One region of the Bacillus cihuensis genome, then DNA from elsewhere that is predicted to be linked to it. Evidence: riboswitches for the same ligand, from Rfam matches in the RefSeq annotation. Region 1 holds a riboswitch; each other region holds the start of a gene.
The links. Region 1 has a riboswitch for S-adenosylmethionine ahead of V179_RS0101715 (MsnO8 family LLM class oxidoreductase). Riboswitches for the same ligand answer to the same signal wherever they lie in the genome.

Region 1 (7,804 bases):
TATTCTCTATAATAACCGGATGGGGCCGCCAATATGAAGGTTTTGAAGGGAAAGCGGTTAGTAATCCTCAAGATTAGCAAACAAGATACCAAGTTTGGCTCTCATGATACGGTGAGAGCCTTTTTTGTATCGAATCGTTTATGGTCACAGTGAGAGTGACTGGGCAGGCACCCTGCACTAGTGAATTTTGCGAAAATTGTTTTTACTGCATTGTATGATATTTCCTAATGAATCAATTAAAATTAATGGACAGTAATAGGAGGGCTGGCTAAAATGAAATGGCAAGAAGCAAGGAGACTATCCCCAAATCAGTTTCTATTGGATTCAATTCTTGATTATCATGAAGAAGGTGACAAGAAAATAGTTGATGAAGTAGCCCTAAAAAGAACCATTTATGAAAAGGATACAAACAAAGAGTTCCTCCGCGCTAAAGAAGGAACCCTTGTTTATCACACTTCTAATGAAGAATTTGTGATTCACATCCGAAGAGATCCATTACCGAAAGTGTAAACCGAAGGAATCGTTCTCTAGTAATGCTTAAATTGATTCCTCTAAACCACCAGCCCCCCATGTGTTTCCACATACACTCTGGACACGTAGAAATAGTCACGAAGATCGTTTTAAAATAAGCAATTAACCTGGTTGACCTTATTGTAGAGGAACTTATTATATAATACCGCAGTTACTAATTTGCGAAGGTGGTTGCGGCAAAGCTTAAGAGCTTTCGTCTGATGATTCGCAAGTATCCTCATCCCGGTAGCGCCGGTAAGCCAGTGTCGCTGGGTTCGTATTGCCAAAAGTCAGATACCATGGCTCCCCTAATGGTCCTCCAGCTGAAGCAGGAGGCACGAACACATCGAATGACTTGTGATGATGATGGATGTTGTAGCGCCGTACCGTACCTGTGTCAGGTCCGTCTCCTGTTATGGGAACAAACAGTTTTCCATCCGGTCCGAACAGAAGTGCCTGCGCAAAGGCGCGCGGCTGTCCGACGACATCGAGTTCAATTTTGTCAAGAAACTTGCCAGTATCGCCGTCGAAGATCAGAATTTTGTCCGTGTCGCTCTCGTCGCTTCTGAAACTAGTGATATAGAGATTGCCATCGGGTCCGAAGACTAAACCTTCAGGACGGTTGAGGTCGTTGACGGTGTTGCTCTCAATGAACACTCCAAGGAATTTCCCTGTTTTCGGGTTAAAACGCAGTACCGATCCGCCTAACGGTTGTGGAAGGTTGCGTACAGAGACATACAGAAAGCCGTCGGGTCCGATGACCACCCCCCGGGGATGGAACTGCCCGCTGAAGCCGGAGTGATTGAGGTTGCCAAGAAACATCCCAGTGGTACCATTATACGTCCGCAGTTCTCCCGGCAGGTCTACGTCGCCCATATCCGCTACAAATAGGATATTTTGTTTCGATAGGACGATGCCGCGCGGTGCGAACGGTGCGCCTGGTGCGCTGGATTGGACAAGTTCGCCTAGAAATGCTCCTGTCTGACTATTATACCTCAACACGTTGCCATTCTGAGATTGGTCGAGGTTTTGGTTGGTGACCAGGAGATTGCCTCCATGATCAAAGATAAGCCCTCGAGGACCGTGTATATTGCTGTCTGGTACGACAAAACTGCCAAGGAACCTGCCTGTTTCTGCGTCAAAAGTTTTCACAGTGTTGTCGCTGCCGTCACCAATATATAGAAAGTCTTTTCTTTTATCAAATCTATGCATAAAAATCTCCCTCCTTTTTATAAACAATTTTTTAAGTGAAAAACTAATTTTACTTAATATAATTTATTCGTAAGAGAGCTTATCTGTAGGGGACAAACTTGCTAAGAAAATAACACAATTCCCGAAATTAAGAGTAATAGATTAAAATCCTTTCTTATACCAACTAAGAATTTCTTAGCTTTAAGGGGTTTACGATCACCCCTTGAGCATTGGAAGTATGGAAGACTTACAAACGCTGCAGGGGTGTTGCACCTGAACTAATTCGTCCGTCAGTTGGACCAAATGCCATTGAAGGTATTTTGGATGATCTAGATTTTGCTCTGAAACCTAGCCAACAATCAACACTTGCCACGAATGTTTAATTTTCATCAGCATAATAAATTTTATTAATTGAATTTTCAAATATATATTGACGTGGTAAAAATAGGTGATTATAATAACTTTAAATTAATAAAAAACATTCAAAATATTATTGACCGGACAACCGGAAATACTTTGCTTTGCATGAAAGGTATTTCTAGTTGTTTTTTTTATTAGTTAGCAACTGAATATTGCGATTATTCTTATCGAGAGAGGTTGAGAGATAAGGCTCCCTGACACCTCAGCAACCGCCGTATTAGACGGAATGGTGCTAAATCCTACAAGTTGTAAAACTTGAAAGATGAGAAGAAACCTCAAGATATATTTGAGTCTTCTTCTAATCGGAGAAGTCTTTTTTTCTGGGAATAATTTCAATAATCACTTACAAATGGAGGAGTTAAAGATGAGTTACAAGCTTGGAATTCTTGATCAAAGTCCCATCTTTCCAGGAACAACGGCTGTGCAAGCCTTTGAACACACTGTTCAATTAGCACAAAAAGCTGAAGAATGGGGATATACTCGCTTTTGGGTTTCGGAACATCATCATATGGAACAGGTGGCAGGGTCCTCACCAGAAGTACTAATTTCTTACCTACTGGCTAAGACAAAATCCATACAGATAGGTGCAGGGGGAGTAATGATTCAACATTACAGTCCTTATAAGGTTGTTGAGAATTTTCATGTGCTATCAAGCCTTGCACCCGGGAGAGTAGACCTTGGTGTAGGGAAAGCACCTGGAGGGTTTCCACTTTCGACAAGAGCATTGCAGTTTGGAACTGTAAATGATAGAACGGACTTTGTGGAGCGACTATCGTTTTTACAACAATTAATTGAAGATAAGGTTGATCCAGATCATCCACTTGCTGGTATTCAAGCTCTGCCAAAAACACCAAAAAAGCCTGAAATCTTTCTGTTGGGCACTAGTGCAAATAGTGCAGCTTTAGCTGCAAATTATAGAATTAGTTATGTGTTTGCCCAATTCATAAATAGTGATCCTTCTGAATTGGAAAGTGCAGTTAATGTATATAAAGAGAAATACCCAGAAGGTAAGTTCATCGTTTCTTCCGCAGTAATTGCAGCCCCTTCCAAAGAAGAGGCAGAAGAGCTTGCAAAGGAGCATAGGATATTTAAGGTTCATTTCCAGAGCGGTCGAACATTAACGGTACATTCAGCGAAGGCGGCTGAGGCTTTTGAAGAACAAGCAACAGAACCTTATGAAATTGAAGAAAGTCAAGCACATGTCATTGCTGGTACCTCTGAATTTGTAAAGGGAGAATTAGATCATCTACATAAAACATATAGAGTAGATGAATTTATTTTACACACACCATTACTAAAAGAAGCAGAGAGACTACGTTCGTTTGAACTATTAAGTCCACTTCGCTCAAGTGAAAGGAATAGAGAATATATTTTATAAAAAATAAGGAGGTAGTTTTTATGGAAAAAGATTTATCCGTTATAGTTTGGTCAAAGGAAGGTTGCCATTATTGTGAAGAAGTGAAACAGTATTTAAACAAAAGAGAAATTAAATATCAAACAGTCGATGTTACGAATCATGATGAGAGAAGAGATATTTTGGAAGTGAAGTATGGTGTTCGTCATGTCCCTATTGTTGAGGTTGGCAATGGACCAGTATATATAGGTGTGACAGAGTTGGGTTTAGAGCATCTTGAAATAGTACTTAATAGGGCACAAAGATAAATTCGTCATCATTTAATTCCGACTATTTATATGTGTAAAGTATGTGTAATGATAAATTAAACGTAAGGGAGAAAAAGAAATGAAGAAAATCAATTGGTTGTTATTAGCTATATTAACAATGGGAGTATTTATTTTAGGAGCCTGCGGGAAAGAGGATACGGCTGCTTCTACAAAAAATAAGGAAGCTAAAGTAGAACAAAAGGAAGAAATAACTCTGAAAATTGAAGCATCTTCAATTCCACATGCTGAAATTTTAGAATTTATTGCACCTGATCTTGAAAAAGAAGGGATAAAACTCGAGGTGACAAATAGTACAGATGGAATACAGGCAAACCAACGAGTTTTTGATGGAGAATTGGATGCGAACTTCTTCCAACACGTCCCATATTTAGAGCAAATAAATAAAGATAGTGGTTTAAACTTAGTTGTTGTAAAAGGGATACATATTGAGCCATTTGGCCTTTATTCCAAGAAAATTGATTCTATTGGAAAATTATCAGATGGTGCAAAAATCGCTATTCCGAATAATCCAGCAAACTTTTCAAGAGCACTCCATCTATTAGCGAAGCATGGGATTATTGAATTAGATGGAAGCAAATCCGGTGATTACACAATAGAGGATATTACAAAAAATGAGAAAAATTTAGAGTTTATTCCGGTGGATGCACCACTTTTAGTTCGTGCCCTTGACGATGTAGAGGCAGCAACCATAAATACTAACTATGCGTTAGAAGCAAACTTTAAGCCGCTTGAAGATTCATTAATCATTGAAGATGCAGATTCACCATATGTGAATGTTTTAGTTTCACGCCCGGACAATAAAGATAGTGAACCGATTCAAAAGCTTGCGGAAGTTTTAACATCTGAAAAGGTTAAAAAGTTCATTGAAGAAACATATGATGGTGCCGTTGTCCCTGCATTTTAAAATAGTAAAAATAGCTTAAGCGTGAGGAGGTATGATTTTGATTGAATTCAAAAATGTATCAAAGGTGTTTGATAGTAACGATAAGAAAATTCATGCTTTGAATGACATTAATGTAGTAGTAGAAAAAGGCGATGTTTTTGGGGTGATCGGTTTTAGTGGTGCGGGAAAAAGCACGCTCATCCGAACTGTAAATTTATTAGAGTATCCTACATCTGGTGAGGTGATTATAGAAGGAAAAAATTTAGCAATGCTGTCTGAAAAGGAATTGCGAGAAGAAAAGAAAAACATTGGAATGATCTTTCAGCATTTTAACTTACTTAATTCCAAAACGGTATTTGATAATGTGGCAATGCCATTAATATTAAGTAAGAAAAAGAAAAAAGAAATAGAAGAAAGAGTATATGAAATTCTTCGCTTTGTCGGGTTAGAGGATAAGGCGAAGAATTATCCAAACCAGCTATCGGGTGGACAAAAGCAACGTGTCGGTATAGCACGAGCCCTTGCGACAAATCCTTCTATATTATTATGTGATGAAGCGACGTCGGCTCTAGATCCACAAACAACCAAATCTATTCTAAATTTATTAAAGAAAATTAATGAAGAGTATAAAATTACGATTCTCATCATTACCCATGAGATGGAAGTCATTAAAGAAGTTTGTAACCGGGTGGCAGTCATGGAAGAGGGGCGGGTCATTGAATCCGGCAGTGTATTTGATATTTTTGCTCGTCCAACAACAGAAACAACAAGAAATTTTGTTCGTTCTGTTGTTCGTGATGAAGTGCCAGAAAGCGTTTATAAGATGCTAAAAGAAGATAAATATACTAGCCGAATTTTTAAGATTGACTTCTTAGGTGCAAGTTCAGGGCAGCCTCTCATTTCAAGAACTGCAAAAAAATATCAGGTGGACATTAATGTTCTTTTTGGAAATATTACAGAGCTTCAAGGAATGCCATTTGGAAATTTAATTGTTGAATTAATAGGGAATGATGTCGAGTTAGAAAGGGCATTACAATTTATCCGTAATCAAGATGTCGAAGTGAAGGAGGTTTCAGAAAATGGAAGTCACTACGGAACTCATCGTGCAAGCGCTGTGGGATACGCTATACATGGTTAGTATTTCACTACTTTTCGGAAGCATTATAGGGATCATTCTAGGAATGTTATTAGTTGTTACTAGAAAAGGTCATATTTTAGAAAACAAATTGATATTTTCTATTGTAAATCCTATTGTCAATACATTCCGATCAATTCCATTTATTATTTTGTTAGTAGCCATAATTCCATTTACAAGGCTAATTGTCGGGACTTCCATTGGGACGACAGCAGCAATTGTACCTCTTGTCCTTCATATTGGTCCCTATATGTCAAGACTTGTGGAGAACTCACTATTAGAAGTTGATGATGGAATTATTGAGGCAGCTAAAGCGATGGGAGCTACACCCCTACAAATTATCTATCGATTCTTGCTCCCAGAAGCATTTCCATCTTTAATTCTGAGTATAACAACCGCAACAATTGGATTAATCGGTGCAACAGCGATGGCAGGAGCCGTTGGTGGTGGAGGACTTGGCGATGTAGCTATTACGTACGGATATCAACGATTTAGTACGATCACGATCTTTGTAACAGTTATTATCTTAGTTATTATTGTCCAAGGAGTTCAGAGCTTAGGAAATATACTAGAACGGAAAATTAGAAGAGTTTAATAAAAGTAAAAAGATGAAACAAAGGAGGGGGAATATAATGAAGAAAAAATGGTTTTTATTCATAGTTTTGGTTATATGTTTTTTCTTAACAGCTTGCTCTAGTGATTCTACAAACGGAGAGGAAAAAAAAACGAAAGTAAAAGTGGGAGTTAGAAGCTCTGAACTTAAAACATGGGAATTCTTAAAGGAAGGGGCTGCAAAAGAAGGAATTGAATTAGAGATTGTTAATTTTACTTCTGCTTATGATCCGAACCAAGCACTTATTGAAGGAGAAATTGATATCAATGCATTTCAGCATGTAGCCTATTTAGATTATTATAATACCAAAAATGGAAGTAATATTGTTCCAATTGCGGCAACCATCATGGCACCCATTGGCCTATATTCAAGTAAATATGAATCGATTGAGGACATTCCAGATGGTTCGCAAATTGCTGTACCGAATGATGCCTCAAACTGGGGACGTGCTTTGTTATTGCTTCAAGAAGCGGATCTAATAACAGTAGTGGATGATTTTGATGGGAATGGTGGAGAAGACAAAATCATAGACAATCCAAAGAACCTTGAAATTGTCCCTGTAGATAGCTTCAATGCTCCAGTAGTAATGAAAGATACAGCAGGGGCAGTTATCAATAATGGGGTGGCAGTAGAAGCAGGACTTACATTAAAGGATGCTATTATTCATGAAAGTAAAACGGCAAAGCCTTACATTAATACAATCGCGACGAATAGCAAAGATAAGGATAATAAATTATTTAAGCAAATAGTTAAACTTTATCAATCAAATGAAACAGCTAAATTTATAGAAGAAACTTATAAAGGAAATTACATTCCAACCTTTATAAGTTTAGATGAGTTAGCTACTTATAAGGAAACGTATTCTAATAATAAATAAGGAGAATGGTTATGACTCAAAAGAGGCAAATAAAATTAGCACTTTATACCATTGGTTCTGGGATGCATGTCTCCTCCTGGCGTCACCCTCTTGCAAATCCAAAAGCTAGTATTGAAATAAAAGAGTTGCAAAAACTTTCCAAAATAGCAGAAAAGGCAAAATTCGATCTGGTATTTATGCCTGATAGTTTAGCGATTAATCATGAATCACATCCACAAATTCTTAACCGGTTTGATCCGATCGTATATATTACTGCGATTGCTTCGGTGACAGAAAAAATTGGCGTTGGCGCAACCTCCTCTACCACATACAGCGAACCATATGTTCTTGCTCGCCAATTTGCTTCTGTTGACCATATTAGCGAAGGACGTGTGGGATGGAATCTCGTAACAACATCTGATGCCACCGGAGAGACAGCCTTGAATTTTAGTCGAGAGAAGCATTGGGATCATGATCTTCGTTATGAAAGAGCAGAAGAATTCATCGATGTTG
Region 2 (7,804 bases), on a different contig from region 1:
CTTCCGCCCCCGCCTCCGATAAAGACGAATTTTGCAGTATGGCGTTCGACGCTACCGCTATCTACATTACGCACTTTTAATTCCCATGAGCCATCGCTAGTACGTTTCATATTATCAACGCTATGTTTAAAGTTAATATCGACGTTTTTAGTCTTTAAGTGGTCAAACAACATGTTCGTTAAAGCACCAAAGTTGACATCCGTTCCAGAGTCAATTTTTGTTGCCGCTATTGCTTCATTTAATGGACGGTCTTGCATAACTAGCGGAATCCATTCCATCAGTTTTGCTGGATCATCAGAAAATTCCATCCCTTGGAACAATGGATTGTTTGACAGCGCTTCAAAACGTTTCTTTAAGAACGTTACATTTTTATCCCCTTGTACCATACTCATATGAGGCAATGACATGATAAAGTCCTGCGGATTTTTTATCAGCTTGCTGTTTACAAGATAAGACCAAAACTGCATGGAAACCTGAAACTGTTCATTAATTTTTATCGCTTTACTAATATCTACAGATCCGTCTGGTTGTTCGACCGTGTAGTTAAGCTCGCACAATGCCGCATGCCCCGTTCCCGCATTATTCCATTCATTAGAGCTTTCCTCTCCTGCGTTTGCGAGTTTTTCAAACACTGTAATTTCCCATTCCGGTACTAATTCTTTCAAGAGTGTCCCTAAAGTCGCACTCATGATTCCGGCGCCAATTAAAATGACGTCTGCTTTAGTTTCTCTGCTGCTCATTTTTATCAACCTTTTCCCCTTAAATTTAGCAAAAAAGATGTAGGTTTCACATCACGCTAAGAAATAACCGACTCTCACACCTTTTCTAACTCAATTATACCCCTAAATTTTGCATTACAATTATTCCTATTATATGATAATTTAAAATTATTTAAAAGGTCATAAAAAATGAGAGGCCATCTACAGGGTCTAGCAACATACATAAACATGACTTATTAATTCATGAACTTTACTTATCACTTTTATAAAAAGAACAAGAAGCCCTCAATTCCTAATGAAATTAATCCTATCCCACCAGAATATAATGCTATTTTAGTTCGGAAGTTTCTATGTTCACTTGTTTCTGAATGAAAGTTTGCTCTTTGCTTTTGTCCACCCGTCCAAGCACCAATGAAAACACCAGAAATACCAATACCTACAATTCCAATTATAAGGAACAATTGTAACATTTACATACCTCCTTCAGTCCTTAATGGGTATGTCTGTTCCTAATGTTCTTGATAAAGCTGCCCTGTTACTTCAATAAGAATAAGGTTGCCTTAGCAACCCGCCTATCATGCTAATGCACTTTTTTATTTGAACCATGAATCCAAAAATATTTAATTTTACTTTTTTAATTTAAAGATTATAAAATCAGCACATCTAAAATCTTCTTCAAATGAAGGATATTTTTTTAATATCTCCATTGATGGCTTTGGTTCTACTATGCTTTCTAAAATAAAACCCGTTTTGATTAAAGTGTTAATATAACTTGTTAGGGTTCTATGGAAGAATAACATTTTCTCTTTATCTCCTAACCCTTGTTCATACGCACCTTCATAAAAATATTTATCTACGTTCCAATGCAATTTTTTTCCGTCTTTTGTTTTCTCCCAACCACTTTCTGGAGTAACAAAACAAGGATGTAAAATTGAAAAAATAAAACAGCCTCCATCTACTAATAACCGATACATTTCTTGAAATGCTTTTTCGTAATTTTCAAGGTCTTGAATAACCATATTGGATACTATTAAATCGAAACTTTTATCTTTTAAAAAATTCAAGTCCTCACAATTACCCTGCCTATAATCAATTAACAAATCATTTGGAGTTCTTCCTTTAGCTATTTCTATCATTCTTGGTGAATAATCCACAGCCGTTACAGCAGCTTTAGACTTGGCTAAAATTCTACTTAAATACCCTTCGCCGCACCCAGCATCTAAAACTTTTTTATTATTTACCTTTCCCATAAGTGTTATTAATGTTGGATTTAAAAAAACCTCTTTATGAAGGTCTCCTTGTTCGGTATGAGTTGCTGAATATGTATCCGCGAAACGATCCCACCTTTTAATTGCTTCTTCTGTACCAATATTTAGTTTCATATTTTCCATCCCTCTAATACAATAATTTTCCTAATTTAATAACCCTTCCCGTTTAAGAAGAAAAAATCCTGAATTGTACAGGATTTTTAATCGAGCTATTTTACAGATTATCTAAAACATCCTAACTAATTTTTTAGTTACTTAATTGATTCAGCTTATACTTTAGTAGAAATAGATAATCCTATTGTTTTACTAACTGTCCCTGTAGCTTAATAAAAACCCCTGTATGGAAACATAAAAAGCAAACAAAGAAACACCGATGCACATATAACCCCAAAACCCTTTTTTATCTTTTTGAAGTTCAATTCCTCCTGTAATCATTATTGAAATACTTAATATCAACATCAAATAAGGAATAAACTTAACATTTTGAGTTATTAGACAAAAAACTGCTAACATAACACCAACTATTGATAAGATAATTCTTAATGTTTTTAGCATATTGCTCCCCCTTACAATCACTCCCCTAAATTCTTGTTTAATTGTATCATTTTTACAGTATAATTTTGTATGAAAACATTCCTTCTTGAACAAACCTGCCCCGTAGATCAAGATGAGTAATTATTCAATACCTGCAAACTGCTCCAGTTTATGAATAGGTTTTTTATCATACATATGGGTCATGTGTAATTTATCAATAAGAAATAATAAACCAAAAATCCAGAAATCATCTTTTTCATTGAGTCCTTGTGTAATGGCATTATCAATATGTAATTTAAGTTCCTCCCTATCTATACTTTTGAAGATTTCAACAACTGTACTTACACCAGGCCAGTTAATATCTTGAAACCATTGCATGAGGTATGGAATGGATTCTTTATTGTTTGGATATCCAATATTTTGTAAGACAATTGCTGAATTAAACCAGCATGCTTTATGATTTAATTCTGTTTGATCAGCTAAAATAATTACTTCTTTACCACTTAGTTTAGATAGTTCATTTATGGACTTTTTTTGTACTTCTTCAGAGTTGTGCCAATTTAAGCCCTGAATCAATGTATTAATATTCTTCATTTATCTACCTTTATTCTATATTTTTATTACTTAATCTGAACTGATTTTGGGTATTGTAAGCGTTAGTTCCTAGCAAATTAATTAAATTTTGTAGTTAGACTAATCTGAAACGTTGGCATAATGAGAAAAGGCTATCACAAAGATAGCCAAATTTTAAACGTTATCTATGTTCAATTTGAGGATTATACCCACATCTAATTTAACTTATAAGTTGAGCAAGAAATAGCTCAATTCATTTCTGATTGAAATACCATTTTAGATCAAATACATCAAAAGAAATACGACCTATTAAATACATCCTTATATTACATTTATTACTAGATTACTTATTAATATCATATATTAATAAGCAATTATTCTCCATTCAGATAGGTAAGGATTTGCGTTATAGCTCCCTTTTCCTCCCACTCACGTTGTTTGTGCGACTTTCACCACGTAAAGCGTTCCGCTTTATAAGTCAAATTAATTCATGAACGAACAAGCGTTTTTTCAGGTAATACCCTCCCGAGAACTTGATATAAATAAATATTCGGCAACTGAATACTACTTATCTCTTCCCACGAGGCTTCGACAATGAGAATGTTTGGATTAAGTCTGTTAATGATTGGGATATGAGAAGGAATATTTTCTACAGCCACATCTCCTCCAATTGCCCAGTAAGTCTTGAATGCCTTCACAGATAATTCATTTTGTTCATCTAAGAAAATGGGTGAAAAACTATGTTTATTTATATAAACCAAGTCTTCGATAATGGCGCTTGCTGTTGGAAACATTCCAGCTCCTGGCCCTTGGAGACTAATGTTCCCCACGATATCTCCATCGATGGATACTGCATTTTGCACGCCTTCGATTTGATAAAATGGATGCGTTTCATTTACCAGAACAGGTTTGACTGTGCATAGGATCCCTTTTGCTGTCTTTTCCATAGAGGCTACATGTTTAAATCGATATCCAAATGCTGAAAAGAGCTCAATTTGCTCAGGTGTGATTGATTGAATCCCTTGTCGGATCGACTCCTCCCAATTAGGTATCTCACCAAAAGCCAGTTCACTTAAAATCACTGCTTTGTAAAAGGCATCGTATCCTTCCACATCATTTGTAGGATCAGCTTCAGCATACCCTTTTTCTTGAGCAAGTTTTAACGCTGTTTCAAATGGATAAAGTTCTTCTCGCATCTTTGTCAAAATAAAGTTAGAGGTCCCATTAAGAATTCCTTGCACTTTTTGTATAGTATTCACATGTAACAATTGCCTTAGTGTTTGGATAATAGGAATTCCACCTGCGACTGTCGCCTCAAACCCCAAAGTTACTCCCTGTTCTTTGGCTAACTGTTTTAATTGAGTTCCATGATAGGCAAACATTTCTTTATTTGCCGTTATCACATGACATCCTCTGTTCATCACTTGCTGCAAGTAAGTAAAGCTTGGATCTTTACCAAAGATCGCATCAATTACAACATCTAGCTTCTCAAGTTTAACAATCTTGTTAAAATCATCTGTTAACAGAATATCAGGATCTGGTGCATGATGTTTTTCTATATTCTTAACAAGTATTGCAACCACTTTTACATCTTTCCTAAAAATATTCTTAAGCTTTTCCTGATGTGTTTGAATCGTTTTATAAACGCCCTTCCCCACAGTACCGTAGCCTAATAATGCAATATGTAAAGCTGACATTAATTTTTTCCTCCTGTCTTTTTTATTAACGATTTTAATGGAACATAAAAAACTCCCCACTGCATATGTACAGAAGGGGAGTTTGAATGACTATATCAAGATTTACCCACCTTCTTATCTTCGGAATTGTTAAAACTCCTCTGAATTTGGCACCGGGCATGATATGCTGGTTGCCGAGGCTTCACAGGGTCAGTCCCTCCGCCTCTCTTGATAAGAAAAGTTATAATTTTTAAACTATTTATAATAATATAATACTTTATATATTTATCGTCAATAGCATAAATTATACATGTGTTACCAAACTCTATATTTATATATGACGCCATATCTATTTATAGGCATCAACCATTTCTATAAAAGACTACATTTTACGGTTTGCTATTAATAAATGTAAAGCATTGATAACAGTGAATATGTAAAGGGTGAAATCAATGCATTTTCACCCTAACTTGTACTGTTCTTTATATTGTTATACCTCTAAATGGAGACCGTTTCTATTAGGTCAGCTCGCTTAATTCGTTGAATTCAACGACACCAACTGATAGGTAATTTCGGTTTGGTTGTTTGTCCAAGAGATTTTTTGAATAACGGCCATTCCGTTTGTTTCACTTTCGATCGTTTTGCGAACTTCAATTGGAATATCAATTGGGTAGAGGCGATAGCCTTCTTTCGTCAAACGGAAAAGATTTTCTTCCTCTCTATTTTCACGGCCTTTTGTCACGATCATTGTATTTAGTTCCATCGGCATTCCCATAGCATAACCTCTTTCCTTTACTTACGTTTTTAAGCCCATTGTTTTTTCGTTTGGTTTTTCATCCACTGTGTTAAATCACAAACGACTTTTCGGTTGATGTTCGGCGGAAAATAGTGGGTAAATTCGGCAAAATACCAACTCCAAACAGGCTTGTCTTTTTCCTTTAATAGTTTCTCCAGCCTGTAGGCATGTTCAATCGATACGTTATTGTCCTGTTCACCATGAATAATCAGGACAGGTGCAAAAAGTTCATCTACTGCAAACAGTGGTGTGCGGTATTTATATTCGTTTGGAACTTTCTGAGGCGTACCACCAATAACACGCTTCATCATTCGACGTAAGTCTACTCGTTCCACGTAGGTTAGAAACATATCAGACACTCCGCCCCATGTTACAACGGAAGCTGCTGTTTTACAATAGATGGCTGTCCATAGGGCCATAACGCCCCCTCGTGAAAAGCCAAAAATATGTATGTTATCGGGATTTACACGTGGATGTTGTTCGAGTAATGTAAAGCCACTAATCCCATCAGCGCGATCTTCGCCTGCAAAATCTTCATCCCCTTCTCCACCTTGATTTCCCCGATAATACGGTGCAAATACAATGAAGCCTTCTGCTGCAAATTGAACAATACGACTTGGGCGTACTTTACCGACATTTTTAATGCCTCCTCGTAAATATAAGAAGCCGTCATAAATTTGATCATCATCTGGCTCAGCAAGAAGGCCCTTCACTTTCAAGCCTTGCGAAAAATACGTTACGATAAACAGACGAATATTTGGATGCGGTGATGGAAACCGCTGCTTCGTTATAATTGTGCCATCTTCCATCATACATCCTCCTTTCATAAAGTGAAACTTCAATCAGTGGGTGTTTTTCCCAACTGATTGTTAGTTGAACCAATCGGGCTTTTACGGGCAGTTATCCCCCACCTTCGCTTCTTCGATTCCTCTAATCCTCGGGGTGGGGGGTTACTGTCCGTTAATGCGGGATAAAACTCATAACCCTTATTGTAAATCAACTCACCCATTTTATCCCGCATTAACAGGCATTATCTAGACTTTTTATAGTGAAACATACCGATGATTAGTTAAGTTGAGGGTCCTCTCTCACAGACGAAGATATGATGTCGCAGTGTATGTAGTCTGTAATTCATTGAGTTAGGGTTGTATTGTTGCTTTAGCGATCCTAGAGGAGACTTAAAAACATGGAAAATTTTATTAATTCATTAGACTTTCTGGTTTTGCTTCCATCCAAAAGCGTACCTCATTCCATCCTTTAGGTTTTTGAAAGCATAATCTCCCTTTTGATTAAAAAAATCGAAAAGGAGATTATGACAAAAGAAGTTCTGCCCATTAAAAGTTAATCTTCTTTTTTTGGATGTTCTCTCTATTCACTCAGCCATGCGTTTGCAAGCATCATGGCCCCTTTTGCTGCTTCTGTGTCTGCGAAATCGTTAAGCATCACAAAGTCATGAATGATACCTTGGAAGCGCACAGCAGTTACCTTTACACCAGCCTCACGAAGCTTGTTGGCATATGCCTCTCCTTCGTCGCGCAATACGTCGGCTTCTGCCGTGATAACTAATGCTTCAGGAAGTCCCTTTAATTGTTCTGTTGTTGCCCGAAGTGGAGATGCAGTAATTTCTGCTCTCTGCTGTGGATCGGAAGTATACTGGTCCCAGAACCACTGCATCCCATCCCTACGTAGAAAATATCCGGTAGCAAATTGTTTATATGAGTCTGTATCAAATGAAGCATCCGTTACAGGATAGAAAAGTAATTGCTTGCGAATAGCTGGGCCTTTTCGTTCTTTAGCCATTAGCGTAATAGCTGCCGACATATTTCCGCCAACACTGTCACCTGCTACTGTAATATTACTTGTATCCATCCCGTGATGATCTCCTTCTTTAGCAATCCATTCTAAGACCGTATAGACCTCTTCTATTGCAATCGGATATTTGGCTTCTGGAGAAAGACTGTAATTAGTGAACACAACCGCTGATTGTGATTCAACAGCGAGCTCCCGAACTAAACGATCATGTGTGTGAGCGTTTCCGAAAACCCAGCCTGCACCATGCGTATATAAAATGACTGGAAGATTTTCCGGGGCGTTTTCAGGACGCAATATTTTAATGGATACAGGTCCAGTTGTTTCTCCCTCAATGACAAGCTCTTCTACCTCAACCGGCCGCTTCTTAACCTCACCGGACTGTACTTCATCTACAGTTTCCCTGCCCTTCTCTGGGCCAAGATCAAA
Region 3 (7,804 bases), 340 kb from region 1:
TACTGTTTCAACGAATAAGACACCTCCAATTAAATAACCAACTTGCAGCCCTGTAATATTAATCACAGGTGATAAAATGTTGCGAAACAAATGTCGCTTAATAATTAATCTTTTAGGGATGCCATATGAGCGAAATGTATTCATATAATCCGCATTCATAACATCGATAACACTTGAGCGAGTCAACCTAGCTATAACAGAAAGTGATGCCGTAGCGGCTGCGAAAGCCGGTAATAATGTGTGTTCAAGTAAACTTGTCAAACTGCCCTCATTTCGTAAATCGTACATACCTGAAGAAGGAAGCCACCCTAACTTTAACGAGAAGAACCACATGAGAACAATCCCGAGAAAAAATCCTGGAATATTGGCGCCAACTTGTGCAAAAAACATACTCGTTTTATCAAACCAAGATGAAGGCTTTAAACCTGAGAGAGTACCGAGCGTAATCCCAATAACTACGCTAATGATTAAACTGAAAATCGTTAATATCAAAGTATTTTTTAATTTTATTAGTAATACTTCAGAAACAGGAACGTACATGACGATCGACTGTCCTAAATCACCTTCCAATAACTGACCGAGCCAAACTGTATACTGCTTCCAAAATGGTTGATCTAATCCTAATTCTTTGTTTAAAGCTGCGATACTTTCTGGTGTCGCCGTTTGCCCCAATATGTTGATCGCTGGATTTCCAGGTATTAGATAGACAATAAGAAAGACAAAGAAAGTAACACTTAATAAGACAGGGATCACGGAAAAGATCCGTTTAACAATATACATCAACATAGGATGGCTCCCCTCCTCTCACTGTTTACTTCTTGAGCCAGACTGTATGTAAGTCATACCAATCTTGAGCAGGTACTACAAAACCTTCTACATTTTTGCCAAATGCGTATGGTGTTCGATTATTGGAAAGTGGAACAACAGCAGCATTTTCCGAAACAATTTCATTCGCTTTTTTCCAATATTCAATCGCCTTTTCCGGATTCACTTCATGAATCCCACTATTAACCGCCTCATCAAATGACGGATTATGATATTTTCCTACATTAGACCCACTCTCAGAGTGCGCCACAATATACAACCAATATGGTGTAACAAATCCCCAAGACATACTGTTTAAGCCGACTTCTTCTTTCATTCCGGCTCCCCATTCAGATAAATAGGAATTCCATTCATACGTTTCAATATTTAATTTAATCCCTACCTTTGCTAAATCTCTTTGTACCCATTCAGCAACTGCTTCTGTTCCAGCGTAAGTCTGTAATGTGGTAGTAAATCCATCTGGGTAACCAGCTTCTTTCAATAATGCTTTTGCCTCGTTTGGATCATACGTATAATCCTGAAATGCTGGATCATAGGCTTCATTACCAGGTGATTGAATACCGTACGCAGGGGAAGCTGTATCTTTCAATAAATTTTTCGTTAGCCCTACCCGATCAATCGCATGGATGAATGCTTGACGAATTTTTTGATCTTTAAAATACGGATTATTAAAATTGAAAGAGAAATAAAATACTTCAGGAATATCTCCTTCTCCAATGTTAAACCCTTTTTCTTTTAACTGAGCAACACTGTCCGGGAAGGGCGATGAAATAATATCTACTTCACCTGTTTCTAACGCTGTCACTCTAGCAACTGCATCAGGGATCGGTCGGAAAATGACTTTATCAACATGGGCTTTATCTCCCCAATAATCATTAAATCGAGCGATTTCAATTTTTTCCCCGCGAATTCTCTCGACAAACTTAAATGGACCTGTTCCAGTAGGATGCTCTCCATACCCATCATTTCCCCATCTTTTTAATGCTGTCGGGCTAAGAATCAATCCAGTTCCCCAACTACCTTGAGCGAGCATTCTTAATAAAGGAGAGAAAGGTTCTTTTAATATGAGTTGGATCGTATATTCATCAACGATGTTAATATCCTTCAAAGATTGATAAGTCAGTGCCATTTTAGAGGCGCTAATCTGATCATAATATTCAAATTGTTGATCCCATGAGCGACGGATATTAAACTCAACTGCTTCTGCATTAAAAACTGTACCGTCGTGAAATTTCACACCTTCTCTTAGATGAAACGTATACGTTAAACCATCTTCAGATATATCCCATGATTTGGCTAATTGTGGCTTAAGAGCGGGTACCTTTGCATCAACAGACGATTTAGATAAATCCTCCGTTACTAGTGATTCATGAATTTGCCGGTTCACGCGAAATGTTTCCCATCCCCCTTCTCTTGTCGGGTCAAGAACATCAACATCTGATCCAAGGCCAACAATTAATGTTCCCCCCTCATTCCCCTGATTGTTTGAACTAGTATTAGCTGTATTTTCCGAACAACCTGATAAGATCGTTGCGAAAAGAAGCAGTAGACTTAGACTGATATATAATCGACTCTTATTCATAGTTTCCTCCTTAAAATCACTATATTTTTCAAGTTAAATAGAGTAAAAGCGCAAAACAAAAACAAGATTATCGAACTAAACCTTGTTTTAATACAGAACACAATTGCTACATCCTTTACTTAACACGATTAGATTTATTAGAATTATGCATAGGCCCCTGGTGCTGGGTATTCTCCCTTCAAGAACCATTTTCCAACTGTATGTCGTTTGTATTCAGCAGGATTATGTAACGTATGTGTACGTACATCTCTCCAGTAACGATCGAAGCCATTTTTCCTAGTGGCTGAACGAGCACCCATCACTTCAAAAATACCATTGGTAATCTCAAGTGCTACCTCACCAGCCAATACATTCGCAGCTGCAACAAGTACAGCTGTTTCACCCCGTTCTTCTGCTGATAAGCTTAAACCTTTTTCCCATGCTTGGGAGAATTTTTCAGCCGCTCGATCTGCTAAGCCAATCGCTGATTGAAGATTAATCCAGTAATGTCCATATTTATTTTGAATCGATGGATCTTCTATTGCTTTTTGATAGCCTGATGTATACCAAGGTTTGGATTGGGTTAGCGTATACTGCCTAGCTTCTTCTAAGGCTCCTTGTGCAATCCCAACGAAGACATTCAACAGCACAGTTTGAGAAATAGTGGCTCCGAGTGTGGAAAATGCAGATGTTCCTGAGCCATTATCTGAATATCCCTCAGGGAAAACCTCACTTTTCTCAACCATTACATTTTCGAAAGTAACCGTCCCACTCCCTGTTTGTCTTTGACCGATTCCATCCCAATCATCTAGAACAGTCACCCCAGCGCGATTCGTCGGAATAGCCCCGATAAATAATGTTGGATTTCCTTTTTCCTCCCATGAAATTAACAAATAATCGGAGTCTGGGGAGCCTGAACTAAATGATTTTTTACCATTTAAAATTAATTGATCTCCTTCATCCGTAGCGAATAAACTACGATCTAACGGATTCGACGCATTGCCCCAAAATAAATTTTCTTCCACTGTTTTTTTTAGGTAATAAGCTCTTTGTTCCTCTGAGGCAATCAAAAAGAAATCAGCTACAAAAAATGTATGATAGCCAAATATATGGGCAACTGAACCATCCACCTTTGCCAGTTCCCGAATTACTTGACTTACAGTCACCCAAGATTCCCCATGGCCACCATACTCTTTCGGAATTAGAAGTTGTAATAACCCACTCTTTCTTAATGCATCCTTTTGAGCTTTAGGAACCCCGCCTTTTTTATCACGCTCTTTAATATCAACAGCAAACTCAGCTGCAAGCCCAGCCGCTATCTCGACATAATTTTTTACTTGATCTATCACTACAGTCATTTGTCTCTCTCCTTTGTTTTCAATTATTCACCATGTCAGACGCGCTCTAATAAATGAATGTTTCGGTAACTAGATCCAATATGATTTTCAGGTAATTTCGCCTGACCTTTGCCAAAAATCTTTTCTCGATACGTACCTTCTTCATATTCCGTTTTAAAAATCCCACGTCTTTGTAGTTCAGGAATAACAAGATCTACAACATCCTTAAATGTGCCAGGCGTTATGGCATAGGCTAGGTTAAATCCATCGATATCCGTCTCAGCTACCCATTCTTCAAAGGTATCTGCAATTTGTTCAGGTGTTCCTACTACGACAGGACCTATCGCACCAATTCCAGAGAATTGTGCCAATTCACGTACTGTCCACTGTTTATTTGGGCTCGATTTCGTAATAACCTCGACAGCTGATTGCATAGCATTTGTTTCCATATATTTGATCTCTTGATCTAAATCATATTTTGAGAAGTCAATACCGGTCCAACCGCTTAATAAAGCTAAGGCACCTTCAAGATTGATATAGCTTACTAACTCCTCATATTTGGCCCAAGCCTCCTCCTCCGTTTGACCAACAATAGGGGTCATTAAGGTGAATATTTTTACACTTTTTGGATCTCGTCCTTCTAGAGCCACTAGATCTCGCAAAGATTTTACATATGCAGCTGTTGCTTCTTTTGTTGGTGAAGAAATAAATGTACATTCCGCATGTTTACTTGCAAACTGACGCCCCCTCGCTGAACCTCCTGCTTGATACAAAACAGGGGTTCTTTGTGGTGAAGGCTCGCATAAATGAATGCCTGGCACATCAAAATATTTGCCATGATGATTGATTTCATGCACTTTTGTCGGATCAGTAAAAACCCTACTCTCTTTATCTTTTACAACCGCATCATTTTCCCAGCTTCCTTCCCACAGCTTATAGCAAACTTCTAAATATTCCTCCGCGATATTGTAGCGTTCCCCATGTTGAAACTTATCGCCGATCTCGATATTTTTAGTGCCGCTTTCTAAATAGGAAGTCACTATATTCCAACCGATTCGGCCGTTTGTTAAATGATCCAATGTTGACATTCTTCGAGCAAATGTATAGGGGTGTTCGAAAGTTGTCGAACAGGTTATCCCAAAGCCTAAGTGTTTCGTCGCACGAGCCATTGCTGAAACAAGCATCATCGGATCATTGACAGGTACTTGTGTTGCTTGGCGGACTGTAGCAGTCTTATCTCCTCCAAACACATCATAAATGCCAATTACATCCGCAATAAACAAACCATCAAATCGTCCTCTTTCCAATAATTTCGCGAGTTCTACCCAATACTCTATATTGTTATATTGATGTGATTGATCCTCTGGATGTGCCCACAGCCCAGGGGACATATGTGCCACACAATTCATATCAAACGCATTTAGATAAATTCTCTTTTTAGCCACTTTCCTCTCTCCCCATTCGCTTTTTGACTTCTTCGCTTTACTAGTTTCAATTATAATTAAACATATTTGTTTAGTTGGTTTTAGGTAAGTATTTAGCCCCTTTGCTAAATACATTTCCTATTGTTATACATATTTTGTTACGACAACTATATTGTTAAAGTCGATCTTTAGATTCCATTTTATAAACGTCCAAGAATTCATGCAGTTTTTTGACAAGCCCGCCACTTCCAAATCGGATTACTTTATCTCGCTTCAGCTCCGATTCTACTTCTTTGGCAAACTCTAAAAAGGACAATAGATAAATTCTGCGTGAGAGAATATTGACTATGCCATACTCGTAAAACCAGTTATCAATTGTATTATAAATTCCTTTGTTTAACCCATACTGTAAATGGCACCAATTAAAGAATTGTAAATCAGGCAGATTCAGATATTTGCTTTTTCCTAAGGGTTTTCCTTTCTCCGTCTTTATAAAAATCCTCAAATTGTTTAAATTCTTCGATTGCACGATTGATGTCCTCCGTAATTTGTATTTTTAATAAATCAATTGAAGCAAACTTTTGCTCCTCCCTGACTTTAAAAAGAAGTTGACACTCTATGAACTCTCCATATAGGTCATCGGAGAAGTCGAGAAGATGAACCTCAAATGTTTTTTTCAAAGTTGATCCAAATGTTGGTTTAACACCAACATTCATAACGCCTCGATATTGCTTTTCTTTTACAACTACCTGTACGCCATATACCCCATTCGCTAACAAGACATTTTCTGCATCTACATTGGCTGTAGGAAAACCTAATTGCCGTCCCATTTTCCTACCATGTACCACTCTCCCAAAAAGAGATTCAGTAATAACTTCCTTCCCTTCACCAAGTAAAATAGTGTCAAATTCGAATGGTGCATCCTGATTGTTCATCATCTACACATCCCCTTTTATATTTTGTAAATACAAAAAAACTCTTCTTATTAAAGTGATAAGAAGAGTGAAATGTACACAAACAAGCTACCATTGTCTCCTCTTATCTTTCGAACCATTAGTTCGCTGGAATTGGCACAGTACTCATAAAGAGCCTTTTGCCGAGATTTCATTGGACCAGTTCCTCCATCTCTCTTGATAAGATTCTATATATATGAAATTTTAAATCACATCGGATTACTTAGAATAATTATTACATTCAATATATAAAATGTTCAATTTTTTGTCAAGTATTTACTATCTGATTTTTCTGATACTTCACAATACATGTTTAACGTTGATAAAAGATTGCCATTAAGTTATTACTAAGACTCCTATGTTAACAGAGCGAATTCTTTAAGGAATATGTCTGGCAGGAGTTCTTTAAGAAAGCTGCCTTAGGGTATTCTTTATTTTTTTTCATGAATTGTGATTTCCCTCTTAACTTCCTCAATATTGGTGTCACTATAAATTTCTGTACCATGTCCACCCGTGGTTTTAGCTAGCAATTCTTTCACCTCATTATAAGACATACCTGAACGTTCATTTTTTCTTTTAACTGCATCAATGTTTGTTCCCGCCACCGTAAATGTATCTTGATGATTGTTGTTTTCCATTATAAAGAAACCTCCATTCCGTTTCCCTTAATTTCTCCTCAAAAGTTCTTTTTAATCCGAAACATAAAGAGAAAAGGCCACTATACGGAGTTTGGAGGTTAGTTCTGCAACAATCATAAAGCTCTAATCAATCTTCCGCTCCTGCCGTTCATATCTTACTTCCTTCAACAATACATTTAAATCCACTTTACGATCCCAAACTTTTCTCGCGTTTTCTGTCATATATGGAAATATAAATTGATCAACCATTACTTGATAATCAAAATCATCAAGTAAATTATAAGTTGGAATCCTTACTTTTTTATCATCATAAGTTTCGATAACAACATAATTTATCAAATTGAATTGATTTCTCAGCAAATCAATATTACGAATATCGTTAATAGAACTTTACCTGGATTAAAACCAGGCAGTATCTAGAGGACCAAATACAGGAAAATAGGAGTTAGCATAACGCCTCCAAAGATATAGATTAACGAATAATTCGAATAGAACTTAAATCCCTCAATTATTAATACCGAACAGCTTATTAATCCTCCTACATAGGCTACAGCTACCCAGACATACATAAATATGGATCCCTTTACTTAAATAAGCTCGTTTTCCCCCTTTATATTTAGCAAATGATGCACCTACTTAAGCAAAGAATGTTTTATTATTGAGCAATAGATTGTTAATCATGACTCATTTACTCTTTGAAAATTTAAATCTACCACTTCTTTTGCTAACAATGAGTAAGATGCAATTTCTAAAACCATTTTCAACTCAGAATCATTCATAGTTGCAAAGTTAGCTTCTTTAATCGAAATACCATGTTCATATACCCCTTCACTAGAAAATGATAAGATTAACTCTTCTATGCTCAATTGAATCGAATTGATGAACCATTACCTCATCATTCATTACTTTATATTAAGATAGATTAATAATGATCTGATAACCTAATACGGACAGTTGCAAAGGCCATAGAAAAAAGTCAATACATCCAGGTACGCATCCATCATCCATGCCCTGTTTTCCGTCATCTTTTTTCTTTTTTTTCGCTTTATAATTATAATTCTTCATC
Region 4 (7,804 bases), on a different contig from region 1:
TTTTATTAGCTAAACTTTTACTTGAACAACCTGAGGTCCTTCTACTTGATGAGCCAACCAACTACCTTGATGTAGAGCATATTCGCTGGTTAAGCAATTACTTAAAAGAATATCCGCATGCTTTCCTTTTAATTTCCCATGACACCGAATTCATGAACGGTGTAGTGGACGTGATTTTCCATCTAGAATTTTCTAAGTTAACTCGTTATACAGCTACTTATGAAAAATTCCTTGAACTTGCTGAAATTAATAAGAATCAGCATATCAATGCCTATGAAAAACAACAGGATTTTATTAAAAAGCAAGAAGACTTCATCGCAAAAAATAAAGCTCGTTACTCGACATCTGGCCGTGCGAAAAGCCGGCAAAAACAGCTTGAACGAATTGAACGAATTGACCGTCCTGAAACAGCTATGAAACCAACTTTTGATTTCAAGGAATCACGCGGTAGCAGTCGCTTCGTCTTCGAAGGGGAGAATCTCGAAATCGGCTATGACCATCCATTACTTCCAAAACTAACAATGACGGTTGAGCGCGGCGAAAAAATTGCAGTTGTCGGCATGAATGGTGTTGGTAAATCAACTTTATTAAAAACGATTCTCGGCAAAATTGAACCACTTAGCGGAAAACGTATTCTCGGGGACTTCCTATTCCCTTCTTATTTCGAACAAGAAGTGAAAGCCGGAAACACAACGCCAATTGATGAAATTTGGAATGCCTTCCCAGGCTTAGAGCAAGCACAAGTGCGCGGCATTCTAGCACGTGTCGGTTTGAAAAATGAACATATCACCCGGCCTATGAATCAACTAAGTGGTGGAGAACAATCAAAAGTACGCATTTGCAAATTAATGATGAACGAAAGTAATTGGTTAATTTTTGATGAGCCGACAAACCACCTTGATGTTGTAGCTAAGGAAGAATTAAAACGAGCGATGATGGCATATAAAGGTACCATCGTTCTCGTCTGCCACGAACCTGATTTTTATGAAGACTGGGTAACAAAAGTTTGGAACGTTGAAGACTGGATCGATAAAAACGAAGCGCAAGCTTAATGTTTATTCAAAAGACGCTATCCTATAAGTAAGGGTCAGACCCAGCAACTACGACACACAGTTTATAGTGTAAGTAACACTTTAAACTGTGCGGTGAGTGCTAGGTCTGACCCTTTTAATCTAACCTATGGAATTGGATACAAACAACGAGGCTCTTCTGTAATTTTAAATAGAGTGAGCCCTCATTACGATTATCTAACGGTCTCTGTTGTTTTCAATTGAGCCCCTAAAAACTTAGCCAATTCAAGCATGCCATACTTTCCAGCTGTTTTCTCAGCATCTGAATTGTAATTAGTGTTCGTATTCACATCATATGTAAATATCTCACCTTTTTCATTACGGATAAATTCGATACCAGCAACAGTAATTTGATTCGCCTTCAAAAATTGTTCATATTGTTCAATGATCGGCTCATCAAAACCTTCTACAATTTGGAATTTAGGTTTTTCCTCAACTACTTCACCTACCGGACAGAATAGGTCACCAATTGCACAAGCATCCGCTGGACAAAGTTCAAATCCTTCAGAAGTGTCTACTCGAACCGCATAGACAAATTTGCCGCCAACAAACTCACAACGTGTAATATATGCTTCTGGAGATTTAATATATTCTTGAATCAAGGTAATGCCATCTACTGGTTCTTCAAATGTCGGGCCATCTAAATATTGCTTTAACCCTTCTATAGAATGGAATAATTGAACACCAAGCCCTTTTCCTGCACGATTATGCTTAGTAATAAATGAAGCACTACCTAGCTTTTCAGCTGCCTTTAGAATGTTATCCCTACCAATTGCCGCAATCGTTTTTGGAACAGTTATTCCTTGTTTTCTTAAAGCAGTATACTGATTAATTTTACTTAACTCTAAACGTAATGCACGCGTGCCATTAAATACTGTTCGATCATGTTCTTCTAACCATGATAAGACACCTTCCGTTAATTCCGGAGCATACCGGTGGCCTCTTGTATGAGATGATGCGCTCATCCGGCTATAAAACACTCCTTCCGGCGGAGCTTCTGTCAAGTCCACGAGTCCTTGATCGAGATGCCACTCCTCATATGGCAATTGGAGTTCCTCCAGTCGATTTGTTAAATGGGCGGTCCACTCGCTGTTTTCATGAATAACGTAAATTTTACTCATTTTATCTCCTCCTAAATTCATCTATATCCTTATACTTGAACTTTAGTTCGTTTTTCTTCTACGAGCGGCATTACTTGTTTAGCAAATCGCTCCATTTCTTCAAGCTGAGGAGAGAATTGCAACAATAACAAATCAACGCCCACTTCTTCAAACGCAAGAATTTGATCAGCAATTTGATCAGGTGTCCCAATTAGATTCGGACGCAACCCACGATTCGAAACAGAGTAGTCAAATAACTTAACCTGTTGTTCCAGTTGCGACTTACTTACAAAGTCGTTGTATCCAGCATATGAACTTGATTCTTTTACATCCGTAATTCGGGCTAGCTCTTCCTGAGCTTGTTCTTCTGTATCTCGACACACAACGTAAGCAGCCATTCCAAAGGTAGAAAACGGTGATTTTCCTGCTGCTTCTCGTTGCTGCTTCATTCCTTGAATCTTGACAGCAACTTCCTCAACTGTTCCACCGTGCATGACATAAGCATCACATTGATTGACAATAGTCTCTTTGCCACGTACGCTTTCTCCACCTGCATAAAGAATTGGATTCGGACGCTGTACAGGTTTCGGATGCAAATGAGCATTAGCAATCGAATAATATTTCCCGTCATACGAAAACGTATCTTCTGTCCACAATCCTTTAAGCACTTCAATAAATTCCTCTGTACGCTCATAGCGTTCATCATGGGCTGTAAAAACTCCCCCATACTGACGAGCCTCTTCCTCCCACCACGCAGAAACAACATTCAATGTAAAACGTCCATTTGAGATTTGATCAATATTCGCCGCCATTTTTGCCGTTACTGCCGGATTATGAAAACCAGGACGAACAGCTGTCATAATTTCGATTTTTTCTGTCACAGCGGCTAGGGCAGCTGCCGTTGACCAAGCTTCAAGCGAATCACTTTCCGGGCCTTTAATATCATTTAAGTTAAGTTCAGCGACAAGGGTAGTATCATAGCCCCACTTTTCTGCAGCTTGCGTTACTTTTTTTGCATACTCAAAAGTTGGAGGCATCTTCTCATCTTCTACATTTCGTAGCCATCCGCCGAATATCGGCAACCAATAACCATATTTCATTTCACTATCTCCTCTATGATTAAATTATGGCCCTTCTTCGATAAGACAAAAAAACTTCTCCGATAAGAAGAAGTTTGCGTTTGCATTCCACCTTATCTGCCAGAGCCATTACTCCGCTGGAATTAGCACCGTACTGACAATTGTCAACGGTTGCCGGGCTTCAAAGGGCCAGTCCCTCCACCTCTCTTGATAAGAACATATTAAATTGTAATAATAGTTGGAATAATCTTATATTAAAACTCCAGCGTTAGTCAAGACAAATGTTTTCAAATTTTGACAAACAAAAGAGCACCTATATGAATAGGTGCTCTTTTCGCTAACATTTTTTTCAAAACATATCTAAAAAAGATGCAAAAGATTTACCAATACACCATTACGCTCTACTGATCTATCCACCATACAAATGATCATCCCACCCAGACTTTAAATGTCTTAACGTTTTTCCACGACAAGAGTATATGTTTTCGGCAACCCGATATCATGCATCTTATGATTTGGCTCTTCTTCAAGTATCTTTATAACGAGCCCAGATTTACCCACTGCAGTGACAAGTTCTCCTATTGTCCATTTTCGCTGTGCGACTTGTAATAGTTTTTCTTGTATCCCATCCGGCATATGTTTGGAAAATGCGACATTATTCAATTCAATCTGAGGATCGAAATAATTGCCCGTTACTTTATGCTTCTTTCCAGATGAAGTAATTAGTTTGGTAGAAATCGGGTGAAATTCATGCAAAATAAAGCGACCACCTGGCTTTAAGAGCGTTTGAACAAGCTCCATTAACGGTGCTAAATCAATTAGATAATGTAAAACACCAAGCTCCATCAGTACTAGATCATAATCAGCATCACCCCTAGTCAATGATAGAACATCAGAAATAATATAATCCACCGACACATGCGCAGCTTCAGCCAACTCCTTAGCAAAGGTTGCATTTTCCCGTGAGAAATCAACTACCTTAACCTCAGCCCCGAGAGCAGCCATTGCCACAGCCTTCACCCCATTCGAGCCCATCAGATGCATCACTTTCTTCTCGCAAAGATTACCCATATACCGGTAAAACGGCTGAAGACGCCATTTCGGATTATGAAGGATTTTCGATGCGAGCTGTTCAGGCTCTCCGTAACGATTCACTAAGGCGACATAATTATTCTGATTCCACGCTGCTTCATTTTCTTCAGTTAAACCTTGCTGGATCGCCGCTAAATAGTCATGAATATGCTCTGAGTACATTGCCATTTTCTCATCATAAAAATAACTATAAAGGGATTGGCACCAAATTTCTATTCCTCTAACAGCTACCGAAATTCGATACGGGTCGGTTTTTATCGTAGTATTAAAACAACAAGCCACTGTAATGAGCTGATCGTCCACACTAAATTGAAATGACGCTCGCTCTGGCGTCTTTATAAGGTGAGATGGTGAATAATCCCCAAATAACTGATAAGCTTCATTAAACAAATCCCATTGTACGTCGACCGTAATTTCGACTGGTTCTTTTATTGCTACGCCTTGAATTAATAAAGCCACTTCATAAGTAAATTGATAGGGAATATTCTCACCGTCTAATAAACGACCTACTCCAATTACAGTTTGTATGTTTCCTGATTTCATAAATCCTCCAAACTTCCGATAAAATTAAACTTCTATCAGAGTGATATCTTTCATCTTTCGTTGCTCATTAGTTAACCAAACATTCTTTTACAGAGAAAACGTTCATGAGCGTCTGCTCTAAGGCTCTACGATGGAAAAGGTTCAAATTCTAGAATTGTATAACCTAACGAAGGTGGTGGTGCAAAGCTGATCCTGCGAAGCCCCGCCCCTTTTCCACAGAGAAAAAAGAGGCCCAACTTATGATAATCTGATTAGTGCATTTCCTCATGTCACCTAAACAGATTCTCTTTTAGTTGTAGCCTAAAAAGCAGACTTCTATAAGCAGGTACTTAACGCCTGACTCCTTTTGTCTTACTCCACCAAAGAATGCTTAAATGCATAAATAACTGCCTGTGTACGGTCTTGAACATCAAGCTTACTTAAAATGCTACTCACATGCACTTTGGCTGTTTTTAAAGCAATAAATAGTTCATCTGCAATTTCCTGATTTGTTTTTCCCTGTGCCATTAAAAGTAGGATTTCCATTTCTCGATTGGTCAATGATTCATGGGCAGCTGATTCTGGTTTCTTCCTCATCTTCGCCATCATTTTACCGGTAACTTCTGGTTCAAGCACAGTTTGACCATGAAATGTAGAACGCACAGCGTTAGCGATTTCACTCGCTTTTGAAGTTTTCAGCATATAACTTGTTGCTCCCGCTTCTAAAGCAGGATATACTTTCTCATCATCCAAAAAGCTCGTCACGATAATAATTTTCGCCTCTGGCCATTGTTCAATAATTAATCTGGTTGCTTCAATTCCGTCCATTTCCTTCATAACCAGGTCCATCAAGATGATATCAGGTCGCAATTCAAGCGCCATTCTCACACCCGCTGCTCCATCATCCGCTTCGCCAATTACTTGAATATCTGACTGCGCCGACAAATAGGCTGAAACACCAATTCGAACCATTTCATGATCATCCACAAAAATAACATTAATCACCTTGCTCACCTCCCGCACTTAGCATCGGTATTTTCACTTCAAGTCTTGTTCCTTTATTTAAAAGGCTAATGATCTTAAGTGTTCCACCTACTTCAACCGCCCGTTCATACATATTGTTCATGCCATATGAGCCAGCTTTATTCGTTTCTACGTCAAAACCAACCCCATCATCAACAATCCGCAAAATTAACAAACCATCTCGTTCGATCAATAAAACTTCCAGCGAATTCGCCTTTGCATGGCGTAATGTATTAGAAACAGACTCTTGAAGAATTCGAAAAAGATGGTCTTCTATCCCTTTCTTTAATGGAATAGGCTCAAGCTTCCACTTTACCTTCATAGGGACTTTTTGTGATAATTCCACAAGCAATTCCTCGATCCCTTCTTGTAAAGATTTATTATGAAGAGGTACAGGCCGCAAATGTAACAACAACGCCCTCATCTCAAGTTGTGATTGATGAATCATACCCTCAACCATCTTAAGCTGTTTAGCACTACTAGTATCTTCATCACCGGTTGACTCAGTAATTGCCGACATAAGCATCGAAGCGGCGAAAAGTTGTTGGCTGACAGAATCATGTAGTTCCCGCGCTAATCGATTTCTTTCTCTTACAACCATCTCCTGAATTCTTTTCTCTTGATCTTCTGCTTTATCATTTGCCAACTTCTGTGATAATTTAATTTGTTCAGAGACTTGATGATGTACCTGGACAATTTGTTTCGATATCGTCGTTAATTCCAAAACAGAGTAGTTTTCATTGCTGGATGGTGGTCGTCCTTGTTCTACGAGATAGAGTTCATCACTAATCTCTTTTAGCTGCCTCTTCCAAGACAAACCTGCTACGATGCCACATCCAATTCCAATTAGAACAATCAAGCTAATGTAAAACAAGATAAATGGCAGATCCATCACTTTTGTTTCCCACAACAACCCCCAGTTGTTCAACGGAAATGAAAAAAAGAGACCACCTGTTAACACAAGGCCAATCAAAAATGCTAAACCCATAGAAGCTGCAATTTGCCGCGTTACGATATTCATACTCGCTTCACCTCGATATCGCCCACTACAACTGAAGTGATGAGATGAATTCTTTGATCCGCCGCATCAAACTCTTTCGTTTGATAAGAAAGAATTTGATTGTATACCTTCGTTTCTTGTTTTTGAAAAATGGCTGCTCTTCCCGCAATGACAGAATGATGAATCCTGACTTCAGTATCATATGGGATGAGTACTTGCAAATTACCTACAAAGCTTTGAATGGAAATAACCACTTCACCTTTCGGGAGAATGGTGTGACTTAAATCAATAACCGTATCGCCAATCCCGCGTTGTATATTAATATTGTTCCATTCATACACATCATCTGTAGTCTTCTGATGGCCCATCAGTTTATTTTCGAACAAATACTCTTTTTTCAATAATGGCTCTGACTCTATCTGTTCCTTTTTTTGTTCTGGCTCTATTAAATATGGTTTAACCCACTCTGGATTTTTCTTCGACTGAAAGTAAACAAGCAAAATATAAACGAAAATAGCAAAAACGAAAAACTTAAAAATCATCATATTTAACACTATAATGATCGAACTGACAATCCCAATTAAATATAAGATTTTCCCTAAAGACCGTGGCGATAATTTTCTACCGATATACAGACAACCAATTGATAAAGCAAGCGAGTAGATAAGCCCTCCATCAAAGAAGACAATTTCAGATATAAGAAGGATGATACCAATGAGAAATAGCCAGCCTAAGTATTCTGTTTTCAGTTGTTTAAACATAGGGAACTCCTCCGTTAGCTGTCTCGTTCAATTCTATTAATTTGCTGTCATCCGCCACCTATATAGGAGATGAAGGTTTTTCAACAATTTAAGATAGAACGAATGAGGGAGTCTCATAAAGGTCTAACCTCACTCTCTAAATCAGTACATAGTGTCT

Region 2: linked by a shared signal. The riboswitch ahead of V179_RS0117505 (homoserine dehydrogenase) and the one ahead of V179_RS0101715 (MsnO8 family LLM class oxidoreductase) in region 1 are both predicted to bind S-adenosylmethionine.
Region 3: linked by a shared signal. The riboswitch ahead of V179_RS26730 (riboflavin kinase) and the one ahead of V179_RS0101715 (MsnO8 family LLM class oxidoreductase) in region 1 are both predicted to bind S-adenosylmethionine.
Region 4: linked by a shared signal. The riboswitch ahead of V179_RS0124965 (LLM class flavin-dependent oxidoreductase) and the one ahead of V179_RS0101715 (MsnO8 family LLM class oxidoreductase) in region 1 are both predicted to bind S-adenosylmethionine.

Annotation. Positions count from the first base shown of each region.
Region 1 is NZ_AYSD01000010.1:385,570-393,373, forward strand. It holds gene V179_RS0101695 (Na+/H+ antiporter NhaC family protein) at 1-77, shown strand, start outside; gene V179_RS0101700 (P-loop NTPase family protein) at 274-510, shown strand; gene V179_RS0101705 (Vgb family protein) at 715-1,722, opposite strand; SAM riboswitch class I at 2,283-2,390, shown strand; gene V179_RS0101715 (MsnO8 family LLM class oxidoreductase) at 2,486-3,499, shown strand; gene V179_RS0101720 (glutaredoxin family protein) at 3,520-3,783, shown strand; gene V179_RS0101725 (MetQ/NlpA family ABC transporter substrate-binding protein) at 3,863-4,708, shown strand; gene V179_RS0101730 (methionine ABC transporter ATP-binding protein) at 4,746-5,825, shown strand; gene V179_RS0101735 (methionine ABC transporter permease) at 5,767-6,417, shown strand; gene V179_RS0101740 (MetQ/NlpA family ABC transporter substrate-binding protein) at 6,455-7,312, shown strand; gene V179_RS0101745 (LLM class flavin-dependent oxidoreductase) at 7,324-7,804, shown strand, end outside.
Region 2 is NZ_KI632495.1:2,446,992-2,454,795, forward strand. It holds gene V179_RS0117480 (malate:quinone oxidoreductase) at 1-740, opposite strand, end outside; gene V179_RS28250 (DUF5316 family protein) at 983-1,189, opposite strand; gene V179_RS0117490 (class I SAM-dependent methyltransferase) at 1,346-2,101, opposite strand; gene V179_RS0117495 (DUF3953 domain-containing protein) at 2,294-2,542, opposite strand; gene V179_RS0117500 (DUF5071 domain-containing protein) at 2,663-3,115, opposite strand; gene V179_RS0117505 (homoserine dehydrogenase) at 3,583-4,791, opposite strand; SAM riboswitch class I at 4,903-5,008, opposite strand; gene V179_RS0117510 (DUF2584 domain-containing protein) at 5,303-5,545, opposite strand; gene V179_RS0117515 (alpha/beta hydrolase family protein) at 5,575-6,375, opposite strand; gene V179_RS0117520 (alpha/beta hydrolase) at 6,935-7,804, opposite strand, start outside.
Region 3 is NZ_AYSD01000010.1:42,625-50,428, reverse strand. It holds gene V179_RS0100240 (ABC transporter permease) at 1-786, opposite strand, end outside; gene V179_RS0100235 (ABC transporter substrate-binding protein) at 812-2,407, opposite strand; gene V179_RS0100230 (acyl-CoA dehydrogenase family protein) at 2,551-3,744, opposite strand; gene V179_RS0100225 (LLM class flavin-dependent oxidoreductase) at 3,780-5,168, opposite strand; gene V179_RS26730 (riboflavin kinase) at 5,585-6,085, opposite strand; SAM riboswitch class I at 6,183-6,287, opposite strand; gene V179_RS0100215 (hypothetical protein) at 6,532-6,738, opposite strand; gene V179_RS31410 (DUF5381 family protein) at 6,862-7,077, opposite strand; gene V179_RS30910 (hypothetical protein) at 7,651-7,803, opposite strand.
Region 4 is NZ_KI632499.1:141,825-149,628, reverse strand. It holds gene V179_RS0124975 (ABC-F family ATP-binding cassette domain-containing protein) at 1-1,052, shown strand, start outside; gene V179_RS0124970 (ATP-grasp domain-containing protein) at 1,244-2,191, opposite strand; gene V179_RS0124965 (LLM class flavin-dependent oxidoreductase) at 2,221-3,270, opposite strand; SAM riboswitch class I at 3,360-3,466, opposite strand; gene V179_RS0124960 (class I SAM-dependent methyltransferase) at 3,703-4,884, opposite strand; gene V179_RS0124955 (response regulator) at 5,236-5,868, opposite strand; gene V179_RS0124950 (sensor histidine kinase) at 5,861-6,907, opposite strand; gene liaF (cell wall-active antibiotics response protein LiaF) at 6,904-7,647, opposite strand.